2 regions of the Mesorhizobium sp. WSM4847 genome follow, and region 2 is predicted to be linked to the other one. Evidence: predicted binding sites of a transcription regulator. Region 2 holds the regulator's gene; the other holds the start of a gene.
What was found. Region 2 encodes PhoB, which activates phosphate uptake and scavenging genes when phosphate is short. Its sites were predicted from a motif close to TGTCATNNANCTGTCAT; they were not measured.
Positions count from the first base shown of each region.

Region 1: pstS (phosphate ABC transporter substrate-binding protein PstS) is a predicted target of PhoB. The motif match lies at 4,767-4,783, and genes of this name have one in related genera.

Region 1 covers NZ_JBVVPY010000019.1:120,209-127,556, forward strand. Annotated here, with positions in the region: gene AC0L28_RS24985 (hypothetical protein) at 217-432, shown strand; gene AC0L28_RS24990 (pseudouridine synthase) at 688-1,458, shown strand; gene AC0L28_RS24995 (Na/Pi cotransporter family protein) at 1,746-3,476, opposite strand; gene pstS (phosphate ABC transporter substrate-binding protein PstS) at 3,564-4,649, opposite strand; gene AC0L28_RS25005 (2OG-Fe(II) oxygenase) at 5,106-5,846, opposite strand; gene AC0L28_RS25010 (NfeD family protein) at 6,032-7,348, shown strand, end outside.
Region 2 covers NZ_JBVVPY010000013.1:66,729-74,076, forward strand. Annotated here, with positions in the region: gene pstC (phosphate ABC transporter permease subunit PstC) at 76-1,464, shown strand; gene pstA (phosphate ABC transporter permease PstA) at 1,457-3,070, shown strand; gene pstB (phosphate ABC transporter ATP-binding protein PstB) at 3,083-3,898, shown strand; gene phoU (phosphate signaling complex protein PhoU) at 3,934-4,641, shown strand; gene phoB (phosphate regulon transcriptional regulator PhoB) at 4,658-5,347, shown strand; gene AC0L28_RS19710 (ROK family protein) at 5,515-6,762, opposite strand; gene xylF (D-xylose ABC transporter substrate-binding protein) at 7,028-7,348, shown strand, end outside.

The DNA of each region.
Region 1 (7,348 bases), on a different contig from region 2:
ATCCGAAGAAGGACGGCCAGCCACCTCCTGCGGTTGACCGGCCGGCCGGCGGCGGCGGCCCGTATTATTTCGTGACCGTGCTGCGCTGGAACCTTCCCCTCGCACCAGCGTTCGGGGCGCTGTATTCGCGATGCCTTATATTTAGGCAACATGGCAGGCGACGGGCGAATACCGGTGGGGAGGCAAAAAGCATGGGTCGGGGAGGAGCATGTTGTCATGTCGAACCGTGAAATTGGAACGTCCCACACATTGGGGCTGCGTATCGCTGATCTCAAAGCCAGGATGCGGAGCGCCCGGATTACCGAGCACGAGATGAAAATTTTTCAGAAGGTCGCCGCTGTCATGGGAGGAGGTGAAGGCTCCCTGCGGATCGATGCCGACGACCTGATTGCCGCATCTTTCGTTGTCGAGGACGAGCCCAGGGCAAACTGACGATCGTGGCGCCCCGGCGATCAGCGTCGGGGCGCGTGCGAGGCTCGAAATGTTGGCGCTCTACGGCGCCCCCCTCTGTCCTGCCAACTTTGCCATGATGTCCGGAGGCGACCTGTCGCAACGGAGGGCCGCAGCTCACACGTCCGGATACTCCTATCGAGAAATCCAGATATCCACCCCGGCGGCTTTCTGTTAGCAAATATTCACCTCAGGTGGCGGGGAAGACCTGACTTGCCGGAACGATCACGCAAAACTATGGCGCCACGGCCGAACGCCGGCTGGCCACGCCCCTCGCCTAGCGCCGGAGCCAGTCCGCCAGGCGTCAGCCTTTGCCGTGCGCTGTCAAAGCTCGGCCTGTGCTCGCGCAAGCAGGCGGAAATTCTGGTCGCCGAAGGGCGCGTCCGGGTCGCCGGCAAAATCGTGCGCAACGGCTCGCTGCGCGTCGATCCCGGCCGCGACCGCATCGAGGTCGACGGCAGCCGCGTCGTCGCCGAGCGCAAGGTCTATCTGATGATCAACAAGCCGCGCGGCCTGGTCACCACCCGCAACGACCCGCAGGACCGCGGCACCGTCTACGACTGCCTGGCAGAGCTCGACCTGCCCTTCGTGTCGCCGGTCGGCCGCCTCGACAAGGCCAGCGAGGGCCTGCTCTTGATGACCAACGACACGCGTTTCGCCCAGCGCCTGCTCGACCCCGCCTCGCACGTCGCCAAGATCTATCACGTCCAGATCGGCGCCCTGCCCGACGCGGCCTTGCTGGCGCGGTTGCGCGCCGGCGCCACGGTCGATGGCGAAGATTTGACGGCGCGGTCGATCGACATCCTGCGCAGCGGCGCCAGCACCGCCTGGCTGGAAATCACACTCGACGAGGGCCGCAACCGCCACATCCGCCGGCTGCTCGGCGCGCATGAGGTCGAGGTGCTTCGCCTGGTGCGGGTGGCGATCGGCCGCTTGCAGCTCGGCGACCTCGCCAAGGGCAAGGCCCGCCACCTCACGGCCGAAGAACTGGCGCTGTTTCAAGGCTGAGCGAAGGCGCCGAAGCGACCCGGCAAAGCGGAACGGCAAGCCCATCGCTTCAGGTTGGCGCTGCCCCTCACCTGCCTGCCGGCATCCTCTCCCCGTATAGTGACGGGGAGAGGGCACTCTCTTCGCCGGTTTCGCCAATCACCAGCGTTGCAGAATATTCACCTAGGTCGCCGCCAGCCACTTCTCCCCGTCACTATACGGGGAGAAGTGCCCGGCAGGGCGATGAGGGGCGGCGCCGACTTCGATAATTCGTCGCCTCTAATGCGAACGCGCTATGTCCCGCCCCGCTACTCGGCCGGGACCGGGCTGAGGCCGGAATCGCCCATCGCGTGCGGCCTGGTTTCCTTGCGTGCCGACGCCCGGGCGAGCACGCTTTGCCGGTTGACCGATTTGCGCTCGGCATCGATGCGTTGGATCAGGATTTCCGCGCGTTCGATCGACCCGAGCAGGGCCAGGATCGTGCCGCGTTCGGCGGCGCCTGCATTGGGTCCGAGCGCCAGCGTGCGGGCACGCAGTTCCTCGACCTCCGGCAGATTGACATGTCCGGCCGGCACCTTCGGGTCGGAGATGCCGTAAGTCGGCAAGATCTGTCGCAGCGAGGCATCGAGCTTGCTCAGCCCGACGTCGACGATGGCCTGCGCCGGACCGCTGAACTTCTCGCGCCTGACGCGGCGCGCCACCTGATGCATCGATTCCGTCAGGGCGGCGGTGAAGTCGGCTTCCTCGATCAGGCTGGCGATCAGGTCGAGCTGGTCGTAGGGCAGGTCTTCCTTCATCAATTCGGCGGTGTAGGCGCGGATGTCGCGGCTGAGGATATCGGTTGCGAGGTAGTGCTCGCCCGGATCCGACGGCGCCTTCTTCGACGAACGGGCGATGTCGAGGAACATGGCGCCGGCTTGCAGATGGCGGGCCGTCTCCTGCTGGACAGCGGGAACGGCCTTGGCGAAATCGCCGGCCAGCTTGCGGTCGAGGAATCGCGGCGTCGAGAAATCTTCCGTGTCCTCGGCATCGGTGTGACCGACACGCGACAGGACCCGCTCGAACACCCCGATGAACGGAAACAGCAACAACGTGTTGAAGACGTTGAAGAAGGTCGAGTAGAGGCCGACCGCGACCGGCACCAGGGGAAAGGTCTCCTTGCCGTCGACGATCACCGGAATGGCGGGATCGCCGCCGAAGAACTGCATGGCCCATTCCAGGACCTGCATGGAGACGAAGAACAGCGGGATGGTGATGCACACGCCGATGATGTTGAAGGAGATGTGGGCGTAGGCGGTGCGCTTGGCGTTTTTCGAAAGATTGAGCGAAGCCATCCACGAGGTGATCGTGGTGCCGAGATCGGCGCCGAGCGAGAAGGCGACGGCCGTCGTCCAGTCGAGAATGCCGGCGGCGCCAAGGCCCATGACAATGCCGATCGTCGCCGAGGACGAATGGATCATGGCGGTCACGCCGGCGGCGATGAACACGCATTTGAGCAGGTTGAGATAGGAGTCGGCCGTCAGTGTTTGAAGCAGTGCCATGACTTCGGGCAGATTGCGCAGCGGGCGCAGGCCGCCGGTCATCAGGTTGAGGCCATAGAAGATCAGCGCGAAGCCCATGCCGGCAAGCGCTATGTTCTTGACCTTCTCGCTTTTGGCAAAGCAGTAGATCAGCGAGAACACGCCGGCCAGGATCAGCCCGAGCGGACCGAGCGGCAGGGCGATGAGCCCGTTGCCGAGAGTGGTGCCGATATTGGCGCCCATGATCACGCTGATCGCCGGTCGAAGCGCGATGACGCCGGCATTGACCAGGCCGACGACCATGACGCTCATCGCGGTCGACGACTGGATGACGCCGGTGATCAGCGTTCCCGCCAGCACGCCCTTGATCGGCGTTCCGGCGGCCTTGGCGAGAAAGGCGCGCATCCGGTTGACCGACAGCGCCTGGATGCCGTTGGCCATGAAGTCGAGGCCGAGCATAAAAATGCCCAACCCGCCGATCACCGGCACGAGGATGTCCTTGAAGATATCGATGTCCATGTCACGCAGTCCCCAACAAGCCGCCATCACGGCGCGATATGAATTTCAGTTCAGGCGCTGCGCGAAGCAGCGGCCTGGCTCTTCCGCTCAGTTTCCGACCGGCTCCAGCCTTGCCCAGTATTGCTCGATCCGGGCGACGAGCGCCTTCGGCAGCGGCACGTAGCCGAGCGCGGCGGCGTCATCAGCGCCGTGGGCGAAGGCGAGCCGGAAAAGGTCGTGCACGCGGCGATAGCGATGTTCCGAACGGCCCGAGACCTGAACGACCGCGAACACCGCCGTGCTGATCGGATAGGCGGCATCGCCGTCTCGATCGGTCAGCGAGGCGAAGAAGTCGGTCGTTTGCGCCCAGTCGATGGATGTCGCGGCAGCTTGCACGCCCTGCGGCTCCGGCTTGACGAACTTGCCGGCTCTGTTCTGGATCAGCGCGTAGGCAAGGCTGGCGCGCTGGGCCTGGCCGGATTCGGCATAGGCGATCGCGCCCTTCGTGTCGTGCACGGCTTGGATGAGGTTCTGTGTGCCTTCCGCGTCAGTGCCGAGCGGCCACGAGATCAGTGTATTTGCGCCGTATTTGGCCTTCCATTCATCGCTGACCGCCGACAGATACTGCGTGAAGACAAAGGTCGAGCCGGAGCCATCCTTGCGGTGAACGACGCTGATCCTGAGATCGGGCAGCGTCACATCCGGATTCACCGCCTTGATCGCGGGATCGGACCATGACTGGATCTTGCCCAGATAGATGTCGGCCAGCAGCGGCCCGGTCAGGCGAAGGCTTCCCGGGCCGATGCCGTCGAGATTGACGACGACGGCGATGGCGCCCATCACGATCGGAAACTGCTGTCGGCCGGCCTTCTTGAGTTCGGCGCCATTGATCGGCGCATCCGTCACGGCAAAGTCGATATCCGGCTGATCGAGACGCAGGACGCCGGCGAGCGAGCCGACGATTTCATAGTCCACCTTCCAATCGGGCGAGACATAGTCGCCGCCGTCGGCGCGGGCGTTCTCGTAGGCCGTTCCCCATTTGCCGATGATCGGGGCGGCCAGTGTCGATCCGGCGCCGCGGATAGGCTCGGCCTGTGCAGCGGCCCCGATCATCAAGGCAACAGCCAGCGTGATGGCGCCGCTTAACTTCGCCGATTTGCGCCGTAGTGACGCAAAGCTTGCTGGAAACATCATGGCGATCCCCGACGCGCGAACAAATAGCTAGTTTTCAGTCTTGGCAGATATCAACAGTCATCCGCTCGGCGAACGAACGCCGGCAGAGAAACAACCCGCTCACCGTATGAACCTTGGTTAACGATTGGATGACAAAGATCTTTGCGGGTTAGATTTTTATTTTTCCGCGATTGCCGCGGTTGCCTGAAGAATTGTTCGGCAGCCAATCGCTTCAGCTTTGCGCTGCCCCTCACCTGCCTGCCGGCACCCTCTCCCCGTATAGTGACGGGGAGAGGGGCGCTCTCATCGAGGGTTTCGCCAATCACCAGCGTTGCAGAATATCCGCCACGGTGCGACCAGTCCCTTCTCCCCGTCACACGGCGAGAAGTGCCCGGCAGGGCGATGAGGGGCGGCGCCGACTCCGACAACAGATCCCCTTGGCACGAAGTTGCTGGTCGCCTCCACGCAGGGACAGCCCTATTTCGCGTCGTGGAAGATAATGCCCACCGTATGGCGCAGGCCGGAGCGAATCCGGCTGACGCCGTGCCTGAGATTGACGCGGTAGCTGCCTTTGCTGCCCTGGACCGGACGATTGTGGACCGCGAAGGCGACTGCGTCGCCCTGGCGCAGCGGCACCACCTCGGCGCGGCTCTGCATGCGCGGGCGCTGTTCGGTCAGCACGAACTCGCCGCCGGTGAAATCCTTATCCGGTTCGGACAGCAGGATTGCCACCTGCAGCGGGAACGCAAGCTCGCCGTAGAGATCCTGATGCAGGCAGTTGAAGTCGCCGGGACCATATTGCAGCAGGAGCGGCGTCGGCCGCGTCTGGCCCTGTTCGTGGCATTGCTTGAGGAACGCGGCGTGTTCGTCCGGGTAGCGCTGCGCGACGCCCATGCGTTCGTTCCAGTCGTTGGCGACGGCGGCAAGGCGCGGATAGAGCGCGGTGCGCAAGCCGCCGATCAGCTCGGGCAAGGGATAGCGGAAGTAGCGGTACTCGCCCTTGCCGAAGCCGTGCCGCGCCATGTGGACATGGCTGCGGAAACGGCTTTCGTCGGGATAGAGCCCAGCGATCTCCCGGCATTCTTCTGGTGTCAGCAGCTTTTCCATCACCGCGCAGCCATAGAAGCTCATCTCCTCGGCCAGTGCCTGCCAGCCATATCCGGCGACGCGCGCTTCCGCCGATCGGACCGCTGCTTCTGGAACCGTGTGTATGGTCATGGCTCTGCCTCCTCTGGCTTCATCGGCTTCTGCAATCAGATGGGTGAATCGGCGCGTGCAAACCACCCGTTTCCTGCCAACCGGTCTAGGCACAACGCAAGGTTGCCATGGATCAGCTTCACCGCCGCGACGCAGCATGGATTTTGGCAAAATCGAGCCCATATCCCTGACAGGGAGCTTTGAGCGTGAAACTCGCGCGTGTAGCCCTGATTGCCGCGGCTTTTGTAGCCGCTGTGGCTGTTTGTTCTTCTTCCGCAGCAACAGGAGAAGCAAACGGCCAGGGGAGGACTGCGCTGCGCATCGAGATAGACGGCGCCATCGGTCCGGCGAGCGCCATGCAGTTCGAGGAAGCGCTGGCGGTGGCCGCAGAACGGAACGCCGAGGTTTTCATCCTGCAGATGAACACGCCGGGCGGGTTGGTCACCAGCATGCGTGAGATCATCGCCGACATCCTCGCCTCCCCGGTTCCCGTCATCGGCTATGTCGCGCCCGCCGGCGGGCATGCGGCGAGCGCCGGAACCTACATCCTCTACGCAACCCATGTGGCGGCGATGGCGCCCGGCACCAATGTGGGCGCGGCAACGCCCATCGAGATGGGCGGGCCGATGCCATCCTTTCCCGGCGACGACAAGAACAATGGCCCGGAAGCCGGCAAGGACCCGAAGAATCCACCGGCGGGCAATGCGATGATCGCCAAGGCGACGAACGACGCGGTTGCCTTGATCCGCAGCCTGGCTGAACTGCGCGGGCGCAATGCCGATTGGGGTGAAAAGGCGGTGCGTGAGGCGGCCAGCCTGTCGGCCAGCGCGGCACGGCAGGAGCGTGTCGTCGACTTCGTCGCCCGCGACACGACCGAACTGCTTCAGCTGGCCGACGGCCGGACGGTCGAGATCGCCGGCAGGAAAAAGGTGCTGGCGACCAAAAGGCTGCCGGTTGAAACGCTCGAGCCTGGCTGGCTCATCCGGCTTCTCGCCGTCATCACCGACCCGAACATCGCCGTCATCCTGATGCTGATCGGCGTTTATGGCCTCGTCTTCGAGTTCACCAGCCCAGGCGCGGTCGCGCCAGGCGTGATCGGCACGATCTGCCTGCTGCTCGGGCTCTATGCGCTCAATCTCCTGCCGATCAGCTATGCCGGCCTCGCCTTGATGCTGCTTGGCATCATCTTCCTCGTCGTCGAGGTCTTTAATCCCACAGTGGTGCTTGGGCTGGGAGGCGTGGCTGCGTTTCTGTTGGGCGCTGCCATGCTGCTCAGGATCGAAGGTCCCGGCTTCGAGATGTCGTGGGCCGTCATCGGCACCGCCGCCATCCTGACGCTCGGCCTGGCGCTGCTGACCGGCAGCTATTTGTGGGCGGCCCGCAAGAACGTTCCGCGTGTTGGCGCCCAGGCCATGCAAGGGCTGCCGGCCAAGGTCCTCGACTGGCAGGGCAGCGAGGGACACGTGCTGGCCCGGGGTGAGCGCTGGCGGGCGAAAGCCGACGAACCCATTGCGGTGGGCGAC
Region 2 (7,348 bases):
AGCACAAAGCGCGGGACCATAGGTCCCGTGCTTTGAGCCGGTGAATGACCGGCGGTCGAGGGGACGTCCCGAATCATGGTCGGTTATCTCGTTGTTCTTCTGGTGGTTCTGGCCGCTGCTGCCTATTGGCTCGGCCGGACCCGCGCCATTGCCAGCGTCAATGGCAACGTCGCGCGACTGCATTCGCTGCCTGGCCAGCATGGCATGTTTCTGGCGCTTTTTGCTGCCGGTCCCGCGCTGCTTGCGATCGTGTTGTGGTCGCTGGTGACGCCAGGAATTGAATCGTCGATCGTTACCGACCGCTTCTCCTCCGAGTTGTCGGGAATGGGCGTCCCGCAGGTCGAAGCTTTCATCCGCGACGCTCGCGCGATGGCCTTTGGCGGGCTTGTCGGCTTTGCCGATCCAACGAAAGAGGCGGCCGCCGCGCTCTACAAATCGGTCCATGCGACCAGCACCTGGATCATCTGGACCGTCGCGCTCGTGCTTTCCGCGTCCGGATTTTACTGGGCCTATTCACGCATCGCACAGGCCTACCGGGCGCGCCACGTGGTCGAGCGCGTTCTTCGCGCATTCTTGATCGCCTGTTCGGTGGTCGCGATCCTGACGACGATCGGCATCGTCCTGTCGCTGATCTTCGAGTCGCTGCGGTTCTTCCAACAGGTGCCGTTCTACAAGTTCCTGTTCGGCACGCATTGGTCGCCGCAGAGCGCCTTCACCGGCGCGGGAGCGGAGGCCGGGGCGGTCAACGAGGACATTTTTGGCATGGTGCCGCTCTTTGCCGGCACGTTGCTCATCACCTTCATCGCCATGCTGGTGGCTGCGCCTATCGGGCTGATGGCTGCGATCTACCTTTCGGATTACGCCTCCAAAAGCGTCCGCGCGGTCGCAAAGCCGGTTCTGGAAATCCTCGCCGGCATTCCGACCGTCGTCTACGGCTTCTTCGCCGCGCTGACGGTTGCGCCCTACTTCCGCGGTATCGGCGAAAGCCTGGGCCTCAACGTCGCGTCTGAATCCGCGCTCGCCGCAGGCGTGGTCATGGGTATCATGATCATTCCCTTCGTTTCCTCGCTTTCCGACGATGTGATCAACGCCGTTCCGCAATCCCTGAGAGACGGTTCCGCGGGCCTCGGCGCGACCAAGTCGGAAACCATCCGCAAGGTGGTCCTTCCCGCTGCCCTTCCGGGCATCGTTTCGGCGATGCTGCTTGCCGTCAGCCGCGCAATCGGCGAAACGATGATCGTAGTCATGGCGGCGGGGCTGGCGGCAAACCTCACGGCAAATCCGCTCGAAGCGGTCACCACCGTGACCGTGCAGATCGTGACACTGCTTGTGGGCGACCAGGAGTTCGACAGCGCCAAGACGCTTGCAGCCTTCGCACTCGGCCTGGTGCTGTTCTGCATCACGCTTACCCTCAACATCGTCGCTTTGCGCGTCGTCCAGAAATACCGAGAGCAATATGACTGATGCGATCTCGTCATTCGGCGGCGTCGGACGGCCGGTCAGCGTTCATACCGACGATGCCGCGAAGGCGCGGCTGAAGGGCCGCTACCGCACGGAAAAATGGTTCAAATGGCTCGGCGCCGCAGCTGTCGCGTTGGCCGGCTTGTTCCTTGTGCTGCTCCTGTCGACGATCGTCACGCAGGCGATTCCGGCGCTGCGGCAGAACTATGTGACGCTGCCGATCGATCTTTCAGCGGCCAAGGTCGACCCGGCGAAACTCGACGAAGTGAACTACGACGCCATCGCTCAGGAAGCGCTTACGGCAAAATTTCCGGATGTGAAGAGCCGCCAGGACAAGCGCCTTCTGCGCGGGCTGATTTCCACCGGCACAGGCGTGTTCCTGCGCAAGGATATTGCGGCTGATCCGGGGATGCTCGGAGGAACGGTGGACTATGCGGTTCCAGTTGACGATTTTGCCGACCTCTATCTCAAGGGTTTGCTTGCCGACGTCGGTTCGGACGAAGCGATTTCGACAAGCGTCACGCCTTCGGAAACCAGCGGCGACATCGATCTGACCTTCGGCGACGATGCCATGCTGGCGCTGGCGCGCGGCCATGGTGCGACCGAGGGCGAAAACGGCATGTTTACGCTGACGAGCGGCGCGTCGTCGCTGCTGGTCGCGTTCAATGGCGGCACGGTCAAGCTGACCTCGCTGTCGTCTGCGGCCAACGGCACGGTGATCGCAAAAGGCACGGTGATCGAGGCGCTGGACAGCACGGCGCCCGCCGCGAGCGGCCAGGCATTCCTGCGCGTCATCGAGACGCCGGAAGCATCGCGAAAGATTTCGGACAAGGTGATCGTCTGGCTCGACACGCTGAAGAGCGCCGGCCTGATCGAAAGCCGGTTCAACTCGATCTTCTTCTTCACCGGCGCAAGCCGCGAGCCGGAATTGGCTGGTGTCTGGGGCGCGGTCGTCGGATCGTTCCTGACCATGATCGTAACCCTCGCAATCGCCTTCCCGATCGGCGTTTCAGCGGCGATCTATCTTGAGGAATTTGCGCCCAAGAACCGGCTGACGACGATGATCGAAGTGAATATCAACAATCTGGCGGCGGTGCCTTCGATCGTCTTCGGCCTGCTTGGACTTGCCGTATTCCTGAATTTCTTCGGCATGCCGCGCTCAGCCCCGGTGGTCGGCGGCATGGTGCTGGCGCTGATGACCCTGCCGATCATCATTATCGCCTCGCGCGCTTCGCTGCGCGCCGTGCCGCCTTCGATCCGCGAGGCGGCGCTTGGCATCGGAGCGTCCAAGGTCCAGACCGTATTCCATCACGTCCTGCCACTGGCGATGCCGGGCATCATGACCGGCACCATCCTCGGAATGGCGCATGCGCTCGGCGAAACCGCGCCGTTGCTGATGATCGGCATGGTCGCCTTCATCGTCGACATTCCCGGCGGCTTCACCGATCCCGCGACGATCCTGCCGGTGCAGATTTTCATGTGGGCGGATTTCCCGGAAGCGGGGTTCCAGCAGAAGACTTCGGCGGCGATTTTGATTTTGCTGGTGTTTTTGGTCATCATGAACGCCATCGCGGTGATACTGCGCAGGCGCTTCGAGCGGCGCTGGTAAGGAGTAGAGGATATGAACATCATGACGGAAGCCGGCGTCGAGCAGAAACTGAGCAGCGCAACCAACGCCCCTTCGATCAAGATGAAGGGCGAAAAGGTCTCTGTTCACTACGGCGAGAAGCGAGCTCTGTTCGACGTCGATCTCGATGTCCGCGAGCATCAGGTGACGGCGTTGATCGGGCCATCGGGCTGCGGCAAGTCGACGTTCCTGCGTTGCCTGAACCGAATGAACGACACCATCGATATCGCGCGGGTGAGCGGCAAGATCACGCTCGACGGCGAGGACGTCTACGATCCGAAAATCGATGTCGTCGAGCTGCGAGCTCGCGTCGGCATGGTATTCCAGAAGCCGAATCCGTTTCCGAAGTCGATCTACGAAAACGTCGCCTACGGTCCGCGCATCCACGGCCTGGCCAGGAGCAAGGCCGAGTTGGACGGCATCGTCGAATCGAGCCTGAAGAAGGCCGGCCTGTTCAACGAGGTCAAGGATCGCCTGCTCGAGTCGGGTACCGGACTGTCCGGCGGACAGCAGCAGCGCCTGTGCATCGCGCGCGCCATCGCGGTGTCGCCGGAAGTGATCCTGATGGACGAGCCCTGTTCGGCGCTCGATCCGATCGCCACCGCCCGCGTCGAGGAACTGATCGACGAACTGCGCCAGAACTATACGATCGTCATCGTCACCCATTCGATGCAGCAGGCGGCGCGCGTGTCGCAACGCACGGCGATGTTCCATCTCGGCTATCTGGTCGAGGAGGGCGCGACCGACAAGATGTTCACCAACCCCGACGACAAGCGCACCCAGGACTACATCACCGGCCGGTTCGGCTGAGCGGTCCGGCGAATTTCGAACACGAGGACAGCACCATGGGTGAACACACCGTCGCATCTTTCGACGAGGAACTGGAGCACATCGACCGGCTGATCCGCGACATGGACGAGCTCGCCGCCGCAATGGTCGCGGCCTCGATCCGCGCGTTGCTTGCGTCGGACAATGCGATGGCGCAGCGCGTCGTCTCGGACGACGCCATCATGGATGCGAGGCAGCGCGAACTCGATGACAGCGCCATCACGCTGATCGCCAAGCGGCAGCCGATGGCGCAGGATCTGCGCGCCGTGGTTGGCGCAATCCGCATGGCGGGCGATCTCGAGCGCATCGGCGATCTGGCCAAGAACATAGCCAAGCGGGTCAGCGCAGTCGGGCAGAGCGCGACGCCGCGTAATCTGTCGCACGGTATCGACGCGATGGCGGACCTCGTTCTTGTGCAGCTGCGCGGCGTGGTCGAGCACTATGTGTCGCGCGATGCCGGCGCGTTGAAGGAACTGCGCGCCGACGACCAGAAGATCGACGTGAAATACACGGCGGTTTTTCGCGAGCTCCTGACCTACATGATGGAGGATCCGCGCAACATCACCGCCTGCACGCACCTTCTGTTCTGCGCCAAGAATCTCGAGCGTATCGGCGATCACGTCACCAACATCGCCGAAAACGCCTACTTTGTCGTGACCGGGCAGCAATTGCCGGCGGATCGCCCGAAGCTCGACGAAACGACGATGTCGGCGCCGGCGACATGACAGGAGTGACCGGCCGATGATCGCGCCGCGCATCATGGTGGTGGAGGATGAAGAGCCGCTGGGCGTCCTCCTCCGTTATAATCTGGAATCCGAAGGCTATCAGGTCGAGGTGGTGACGCGCGGCGACGAGGCCGAAATCCGGCTGCAGGAAAACGTGCCCGATCTTTTGGTGCTCGACTGGATGGTGCCGGCGGTTTCCGGCATCGAGCTTTGCCGGCGGCTTCGGGTGCGCCCCGAAACCGAGCGGCTGCCGATCATCATGCTGACCGCGCGCGGCGAGGAGAGCGACCGGGTGCGCGGCCTTTCGACCGGAGCCGACGACTATCTGGTCAAGCCGTTCTCGACACCGGAATTCATGGCCAGGGTCAAGGCGTTGCTGCGCCGCGCCAAGCCGGAAGTGTTGTCCAGCGTGCTCAAGGTCGGCGACATCATGCTCGATCGTGAATCGCACCGGGTCTATCGCAAGAAGAGCGAGATCCGGCTCGGGCCGACCGAATTCCGGCTGCTCGAATTCATGATGCGCCACCCGGGCCGGGTCTTCTCGCGCAGCCAGTTGCTCGACAATGTCTGGGGCGAGACGATCTACATCGACGAGCGCACGGTGGACGTCCATGTCGGCCGGTTGCGCAAGGCGGTCAACAATGGTCGCATGCCCGATGTCATCCGCACCATCCGCGGCGCGGGCTATGCGATCAGGGAAGACTAGGGGATGTGCTGATATTCAGGTGATGCCGGCCTGCGAACGGCTGATACCTGCGCTTCCGGTGCTCATCTCATCCAAGAGTACGCTCCGCTCCGGTTCTCGGAACCCGCCATTCTCGACTCGGCCTGACCTGAACCTCAACACACCCCAAGTCGCGACCCGGGAATCCTTCAAGCCACGTTCTTTCCGACCGAGCCGGCTCGTGCCTGGATGCTCGGCGCGAAAATCTCCTGGTCGACGAAGCTTAGCGCCCGCATGGCGCAACCTTCGCGGATCAGCGGCAGCTCGTTCGGCTCGGTGTCGAAGGAAATCAAACCCGAATGCTGGCCGCCGGCGGTCTGGGCGATGGCCTCGCGCAGGGCCGGCTCGATCAGGTCGAAGGCGGCAGCGCTGGCGCCGACCATGGCCACCGGCGCCGGATCGATCAGCGCAAACAGGCTGCCGAGCCCGAAGCCGAGCGCCTCGCCGGCCTTGCGGTAGGCTTCGCGCTCCGGTCCGTCCGTCTCGCGCGCCCGGGCCGCCAGTGCCCGCATCTCGGCGTCGCTGACATCGGCGACCGGCTCGGCGTTCTCGCTCAACAGCCTTGCGTTGCGCCAGATGGCGTAGTTGCCGGCATAAGCCTCGACGCAGCCGCGCCGCCCGCAGCGGCAAAGCGCGCCGCCCGGCCGATGGATCATGTGGCCGAATTCGCCGCCTGAGGAGTGGGTGCCGGTGAACAGCTCGCCCTTCAGCACCAGCCCCATACCGATGCCGTGCGAGAGCAGGATGGCGATGAAATCGTCGCGGTAGCGATCCGGGTGGCGCCAGCGCAGCGCCACGGCCATCATGTTGCAGTCGTTCTCCATGATGGCCGGGATGCCGAACTCGCGTTCCAGAATGTCGGCGAAGGCGATGTTCGTCTGCGGCGTGATCGGTGACCACAACATGGCGCGCGCATGGGAATCGGTGATGCCCTGGATCGCCAGCGCGATGCGGGCGACGCTTTGGACATCGAGGTCGGGATCTTCGAGCCGGCGCCGGACGATGGCGACACATTCGCCGATCAGCGCGTCACGCGACATGGTCAGCGTGTCCAGCCGGCGCTGTTCCTCGGCGACCACTTGTCCGGCATAATCGATGACGGCGACCGACAGGAAATTCAGCGACAACACGACGGCCAACACCGCAGCGGCTTGCGGATTGAGGCTGAGGCCGACCTGCGGCCGGCCGCGTTTCAGCGAAACCGTCTCGCTCGCCTTGCTCTCGGCCAGGATGCCTTCCTGGATCAGGTCGGCAGAGATCGCCGATATGGTCGAATGGCTGAGGCCGGTAGTCGCGGCGATCTCGGTCCGCGACGGCTGGCCTGCCCGGCGCACGGCCGAAATCACCATCGCCCTGTTGCGCCGGCGCAGATCGTCATGACGGATTCCCACCGACATTTTTTGTTTCCTCCTCATCGCCGCGGCCGCTCATGAATCGGAAGCCGTCGGTATGTCGGACAAATACTGGCAGAAGCAGAAGGGGCTGTCATTATTTATTCCGAGCCTCGAAAAAAAGCCCGACAGGACGTCAAAATCCATCAGAATTGGTGTTGACAGTGCTTCGGCGTTGGACCAGTATTTTTTCGAGGCTCGAAAAAATAGAGCCTTTGTGCCGGCCTTCGGGCCAGTTGGTCGCGCCCTACGCGGCGCAGGGAGGAATATCATGAAGAGATTCGCAGCCGCCATTCTGGCGGGGGTCGCCATGTCGCTGACGCTCGCGTCGGCCGCGCAGGCCAAGGACAAGGTCATTGGCGTTTCGTGGTCGAACTTCCAGGAAGAGCGTTGGAAGACCGACGAAGCCGCCATGAAGGCGGCGATCGAGGCCGCCGGCGACAAATATATCTCCGCCGACGCACAGTCCAATCCCGGCAAGCAGCTGACCGACGTCGAAAGCCTGATCTCGCAGGGCGCCAACGCGCTGATCATCCTTGCGCAGGATGCCTCGGCCATCGGTCCGGCGGTGCAGAAGGCGCTGGACGAAGGC